DNA from 2 places in the Brevibacillus sp. AY1 genome. Region 2 is predicted to be linked to the other one. Evidence: riboswitches for the same ligand, from Rfam matches in the RefSeq annotation. Region 2 holds a riboswitch; the other holds the start of a gene.
What was found. Region 2 has a riboswitch for S-adenosylmethionine ahead of JZI27_RS14930 (homocysteine synthase). Riboswitches for the same ligand answer to the same signal wherever they lie in the genome.
Positions count from the first base shown of each region.

Region 1 (3,410 bases), on a different contig from region 2:
CGAGTCTCAGCAGATCCTCAACCTTCTTCTTAATGACATCTTTCGGTACCTTGTTCATGCGCAAAATCTCGGCTACGTTGTCAAATACATTATAGGAAGAGAGAAGGTTGAAGTGCTGAAAGATAATCCCGATCTTCTTGCGTGCCTGTCGAAGCTCTTTTTCCTTCAGCGACAGCATATCCTGACCGTTGACGACTACTGAGCCGCTAGTTGGCTTTTCGAGCAAGTTGATCGTACGGAGCAGGGTACTTTTCCCAGCTCCGCTAAATCCGATCACTCCGAAAATTTGACCTTTCTCTACGTTCAGTGACACGCCTTTCAAGGCTTCAACCTGTTTGTTTCCGACCTTGTACGTCTTATGGATCTCTGTAAGCTGAATCATCTATCCAGTCTCCTTGCTGTGCAAATTTCCTGCCTTACCAGGACGGGAGGACGGCTCCATCAAAGTGTTCGTCGATAAATTTCTTCACTTCTTCCGAACGATATGCTTCTACTAGTTTTTTGATAGCAGGGTTGTCTTTATTCGATTCATTCACTGCAATGACATTAACATAAGGAGAATCAGATGTCTCGGAGAAAATCGAATCTTTTTTTGGAGAGTAGCCAGCAGACATCGCGAAGTTGGTATTGATACTTGCGAGCTCTACGTTGTTCAGGGAGCGTGCCAGGAAAGCAGCTTCCAGTTCTTTAAACTCCAATTTTTTCGGATTTTCAATGATATCCAGAGGAGTAGCTTCGTTTCCTACGCCTTCTTTTAGTTTGATCAATCCTGCTGCTTCATATAGCAGCAATGCACGGGCGCGGTTTGTTGGATCATTTTGAATACCAACAACTCCACCTTCAGGTACATCAGCTACGTTTTTATGCTTGGTGGAGTAGAGACCCATTGGGAATGTAACCGTTTTGTCTACGACGACGATTTTTGTCTTGTGGTCAGCATTGAATTTATCGAGAAACGGAATGGTTTGGAAGCTGTTCGCATCCAGAGCACCTTTATCCAAGGATTGGTTTGGCTGCACGTAGTCATTGAATACGACAACCTCTACTTCCAAGCCTTTTGTTTGGGCAACTTCCTTGACTTTGTTCATGATCTCTTCGTGCGGTCCAGCGGTTACGCCTACCTTCACTTTAGTCTGTTCAGCGGCTGCTGGTGCTGCTTCTTGTTTGGCTCCGCAAGCGGTCAACAAGGAAGCTGCAAGCAACAAGGATGTAAGCAAAAATCCGGTCTTTTTCATAGTAAATTTCTCCCCTTTTTTTCTGTTAAATTCTATATGTTTAAAAAATTGAAGCCCATGACCAAGTGTGTCTAGCAATCAAAAAAACCTCTTCCCGAAAGAAGAGGTTATCATGCAACACGAATAAAAGTCGCTTATACCTCTCTTATCTTCCGGAAAATATCTCCGCTGGAATTGGCACCATATCCAATTGGATAGGTTGCCGAGGTTTCATTGGGCCAGTCCCTCTACCTCTCTCTATAAGAGATGATTACATATGAAGTTAAATTGACACTAATTCTTACTTGGATAGTTGGATTATATAGTTCTTATTTATATCTGTCAAACACTTTTTGTAAGTAAGTAAAGTCGTACGAAGTAGAGCATATTTATCAAGGAAATGAGCAAAATACGAATATTGAACTTGAAAACGACTATGATCATATGTATAATGGGGGAGTAAAAAAGCCTGACAATTACGCTTGCAGGTGATGTTATGACCATACAGGACAATAGCGACAGTAGAAAGAAACTGTCTCATATCTATAATGAGATAGCCAAAGAGTTGTTCGGTTTTGGGACAACTTCACTAAAGGTTACGATTGAGAAAAACCTGATTGCTTTTCAAGCCAAGCACCGACGCTCTCCAAGATCCGATGCGCTCGAAGGCGAGGCTCCTGCACTAAAGCTGGAAGTAGATTTTCGGATGTCGCTTCTCTATAAGAAAAGACTGCGGGAACGTTTGGAAGAAGAAATGGGTCTGCAGCTGGAAGCGATATTGCGTGATTATGACGCTACTACACAGTGGGCCTTTACCAATGTGATCTTGTCGGATTCCACCGAAAAATAAATAGTCAACATTCCTATCTGGGATTTTTTCTTTTGATTTATCTTAAGGGAAGACCCGGTCGGGATGAAACAGACGTACAATTCTTTCGTTTACGAAGAAAAGTGCTCTTGTTTAGAAGAAATTATCTATTCAAGGGTGCTTTTCTTTTGTTTATTTCCTTATTTTTCCTTATTGAAGGGAGTGATGCGGGAAAGATCATCGGTTCTTTGGAGAAAGTAAAGTAAGGGGTTCATGGAACAAACAATAAAGAGATAGGTTTGAATGGAGGACTTTTACATGAAAAAATTATTTACTTCTTTGCTCTCTGTATCCGCACTTTCTCTCGCGCTGGCCGGCTGTGGCAGTGCAGATCAAGCTCAACAGCCAGAGGGAAATGCTGCTGGTGAAGCTCCAAAAGGCGCCCCTGCAAAGCTGGTGATCTCGACATGGGGTTTTTCTGAAGACTTCTTCCGCAAAGAAGTATATGAGCCATTCGAAAAAGAACACAACGTGGAAATTGTCTTGGAAATCGGAAACAACGCAGAACGCCTGAACAAAATTCGCCAAGGCAACTCTGCTGTCGACCTGATCTATCTATCGGACTACTACGCGCAGCAAGGGATCGATGACGGGCTGTTCGAAACGATCGATCGCAGCCGTATTCCGAACTTGAATGAAGTCTATGATATTGCCAAAGCCCCACTCGGAGAAGAGTACGGACCGGCTTATACCATCGGTCAATTCGGTATCGCGTACAATCCCAACCTGATTCAATCCGAGATCAAATCCTGGAAAGATCTGTGGAGTGCTGATTTGACTGGCAAGCTGACTCTGCCGAACATCACTTCGACCACTGGTCCGATGATTCTGGATGCTGCATCGCAAGTTTCAGGCAGCGCGACATTCAACGAAGACCAAGCATTTGCCAAAATGAAAGAAATCAACAGCGGAGTTGTCAAATACTACGATAAAACCTCTGAGTACGTGAACATGTTCAGCCAAGAAGAGATCGCAGTAGGACCGATCATGGAAATGTACTTCAAGGATATCCAGGCAGCTGTTCCAGAAGCGAAATTCGTTTCTCCTGAAGAAGGCGGCTACGCGGTCATGAATACCGTCAATATCGTCAAAGGCAGCAAAAACAAACAACTGGCTGAAGACTTCATCAACTACCAACTGAGCAAGGAAGTACAAGAGAAAGCTGCGAAAGCAAAAGTCGACTCACCTGTAAACACGACGCTGACTCTGACTGAAGAAGAAGCAAAAGGCATTACCTACGGAGAAGAAACGATCAGCAAGTTGCGCAAGCTAGACATGAAAGCTGTCAACGAACAGTCCAAAGCTTGGATTGACCGTTGGAACCGTGA
Region 1 covers NZ_JAFLPN010000009.1:34,185-37,594, forward strand. The annotation lists gene JZI27_RS10150 (methionine ABC transporter ATP-binding protein) at 1-382, opposite strand, end outside; gene JZI27_RS10155 (MetQ/NlpA family ABC transporter substrate-binding protein) at 417-1,235, opposite strand; SAM riboswitch class I at 1,378-1,481, opposite strand; gene JZI27_RS10160 (DUF2294 domain-containing protein) at 1,711-2,064, shown strand; gene JZI27_RS10165 (ABC transporter substrate-binding protein) at 2,341-3,410, shown strand, end outside.
Region 1: another riboswitch for S-adenosylmethionine. It lies ahead of JZI27_RS10155 (MetQ/NlpA family ABC transporter substrate-binding protein); the one in region 2 lies ahead of JZI27_RS14930 (homocysteine synthase).

Region 2 (3,410 bases):
GAAGAAGGAGCGTCTGTTTGTGGTGAAATGTCTGCAGTTCGCCTCGTCAGATATCGTGGGGAAAAAAGCGATATTGGCCGAGCTTTCGCACTTTGACGATCCTCATGCACAGAAGGATGTGATCGCGCAATTGCAGGGCTGGCGTGAAGTCGTCGTGACGTACACGGAGAATTTTGGTTGGAAAAAGCTGTTTCAAATGGTGCCGATCGCAGGAATTTTGTTCGGGGCGTATTTGAATCGCTCCACTGTGCAGGATGTGGCGGAAGCGGGAATGATGCTGTACCGCAAACGGCGGATACTGGAGCGCATGCGAGAGATTGATCGGAGCGAAAGGGACGACTCGACGATCTCACCGCAATGAAAGGCGATTTGATGTAAAAAAGGCCGGTTCTCAAGTAGAAATCTACTTTCGAACCAGCCTCATTTTTGTGTGAGAGATTAAACAGCACTTACGGCAACAGCTTGTTTCAATGCCTGTTCCAGATCACCGATGATGTCGTCGATGGCTTCTGTTCCGACAGACAAGCGAATCATGCCAGGCGATACGCCTGCCGCAACCTGCTCGGCTTCTGTCAGCTGCTGGTGTGTCGTGCTGGCAGGGTGAATGATCAACGACTTGGAGTCACCGACATTTGCCAGGTGCGAGAAGAGCTTCACGGATTCGATCAGCTTTTGACCTTCCTTCACGCCACCGCGGATACCAAAGGTAAGAATCGCGCCTGCGCCTTTTGGCAAATACTTTTTCGCCAGCTCATATTCAGAATCGGATTCAAGTCCAGGATAGTTGACCCATTCCACGTCAGGGTGAGCAGCCAGGAAGCGGGCGACTGCCAGCGTATTTTCGCTATGACGTTCCATCCGCAGATGCAAAGTCTCCAGACCTTGCAGGAACAGGAAGGAGTTGAATGGTGCGACGGCTGCTCCGATATCGCGTTGCAGCTGCACGCGCGCCTTGAGAATATAGGCCAACGGACCGAGTGCTTCGGTATATACAACACCGTGATAGCTGGGATCTGGTGTCGTCAGGCCAGGGAATTTGCCGTTGGTCCAGTCAAATTTTCCGGAATCCACGATGATGCCGCCAATCGCGGTACCGTGTCCGCCAATGAATTTTGTCGTGGAGTGAACGACGATGTCTGCGCCGTGGTCAAATGGACGGCAGAGGATGGGTGTGGCAAAAGTGTTATCGACGATCAAAGGAATGCCATTTTCATGTGCTACAGCAGAGATGGCTTCCAGATCAGCGACGTTGATGCGCGGGTTGCCGATTGTCTCGACGAAAACAGCCTTTGTCTTTTCGTTAATCAGCGCGCGAAAATTTTCTGGGTTGGATTGATCCGCAAATACAACCTTGATACCCAGACGTGGCAATGTATGCGCGAACAAATTGTAAGTACCGCCGTACAGGCTGCTGGAGGCGACGATTTCATCCCCGGCCTGGGCGATGTTGAGAATGGAGAAGGTAATGGCTGCCTGACCGGAAGCAGTAGCGAGCGCACCCACGCCACCCTCAAGCAAGGCGACACGTTTTTCGAAAGCGTCCTGAGTCGGGTTCATGATGCGCGTGTAGATGTTGCCCAATTCCTTGAGCGCGAACAGATTTGCTGCATGCTCCGTATCGCGGAAGACGTACGAGCTTGTTTGATAGATAGGAACCGCTCTGGAGCCAGTGACGGGGTCTACCTCCTGGCCTCCGTGTACAGCAATCGTTTCCGGTTTCCATTGTTGTTGATCTGACATGGTCATCTCTCCCTTTTTCTGTGGTAAAATGGGCAAAACGGTGAAAATAAAACAAAAGCCTACTTCTGGGAAGAAGAAGGCTCCGGCTATACCGTACGCAAACATTCATCTCCCAGAATCTACAGATTCGATCCTGCAGGAATTGGCACCTCGCATTTGACATGCAGGTTGCCGGGCTTCATCGGGCCTGTCCCTCCGCCACTCTTGATGAAAATCGTGAGTTTTCGTATTAATTATCACAATTGTATGAAAGTGATACTCTTCTGTCAATTAAAATATTAGTTTTCATAGTGGTTTATGTGGCATTTGATTAAGTATAGGAAGGAAAGGCTGTGAACGCTTATGAGCACGAAGAAACATGGCAAGCTTCGGATCGCCTATCTGATTCCGAATATCGGCTGCTACCTGATGATTCTGTACATCGGTTTCTTCATATTTCAAAACGCCCGGGAGCTGGAGGAGATCGGTCAGTTGGGCATGTGGCTATTGATGCTGATCCTGCTTACACTGGTAAGTCTCTACGGCTCGTATCGGATCGCTACGTGGATCAAGCAAGGAAAAATATGATTTCGGAGCCATAGAAAAAAGAGGAGAGCAGCTGATCTGCCTCCTCTTTTCTTTCATGACGTTAATTTGTAACGCTTTCGCCTTTGCTCGTTCACAAATACTTTGCCGATGTAAAGGGATTCGCCCTGCATTTTGTGCTAAGCTTCACCTGAGTTCATCTGTTTGAAGTCGCCTTTGTGAAGTGTCGTTCAGTTAGAAAATAAAACGTGCATATGTTATGATGAAGCAGGAAAAAATCGATTGCGTAATCGTACATATAGGGGGATTTCAGGATGAACGAACAGGTAAAAGAAATAACTCCACAAGAATTGCTGGAAAAGCTCGAAGCAAAAGAACCGGTGCAGGTTATTGACGTTCGTGAAGTGGATGAGTGGAATGCTGGTCATATCAAACAAGCGAAGCTGATTCCGCTTGGATTCTTGCCTCATCGAGTGGATGAGCTGGATAAAAATATTCCCGTAGTGATGGTGTGCCGCAGCGGTGCGCGCAGCCACAGAGCGACCGAGTATTTGAGCGAAATGGGCTATGATGTAGCCAATATGGTCGGTGGCATGCTCGCTTGGCCGGGAGAGAAAGAAGAATCCTAAGCAAGACGTGTACGCACGTAAAATGCGGCTGGCATGAGGAGAGGTGTGAAGCCGCAGGGAAGAGCATGGGGAGGCAATACTCGTGAGTGAAGGTGCAAAGAAAGAATCATCTGTTCAAAAACACTGGTTTCCAGTATTAGCTGGTGTGCTGATTTTGGCGATTATCGGGATCTTTGGTTACCAATACATGCAGAAGACCCAGATTCCGGTCATCAAGGCATTGAATGATTTCACATTGGACAATATTGACGGCTCGAAGTATACCTTCTCGGAGAGTGCGGGCAAGGTGCGATTGGTTGAATTCATCTTCACCAATTGCCCGGATATTTGTCCTGCGACGACTTACAATATGTCCCAGCTGCAAGAGCAGTTGAAGGAAAAGGGATTGTTTGGGGACAAGGTAGAGTTCCTCACCATTACCTTTGATCCGGATTATGATACTCCAGAAGTGCTGCAGCAGTACGCGGAAAAATTCCACGCTGACCAGAGCGGCTGGAAGTTTTTGCGCGGCGACAA
Region 2 covers NZ_JAFLPN010000018.1:12,821-16,230, reverse strand. The annotation lists gene JZI27_RS14935 (EcsC family protein) at 1-361, shown strand, start outside; gene JZI27_RS14930 (homocysteine synthase) at 439-1,740, opposite strand; SAM riboswitch class I at 1,843-1,954, opposite strand; gene JZI27_RS14925 (hypothetical protein) at 2,083-2,307, shown strand; gene JZI27_RS14920 (rhodanese-like domain-containing protein) at 2,580-2,894, shown strand; gene JZI27_RS14915 (SCO family protein) at 2,977-3,410, shown strand, end outside.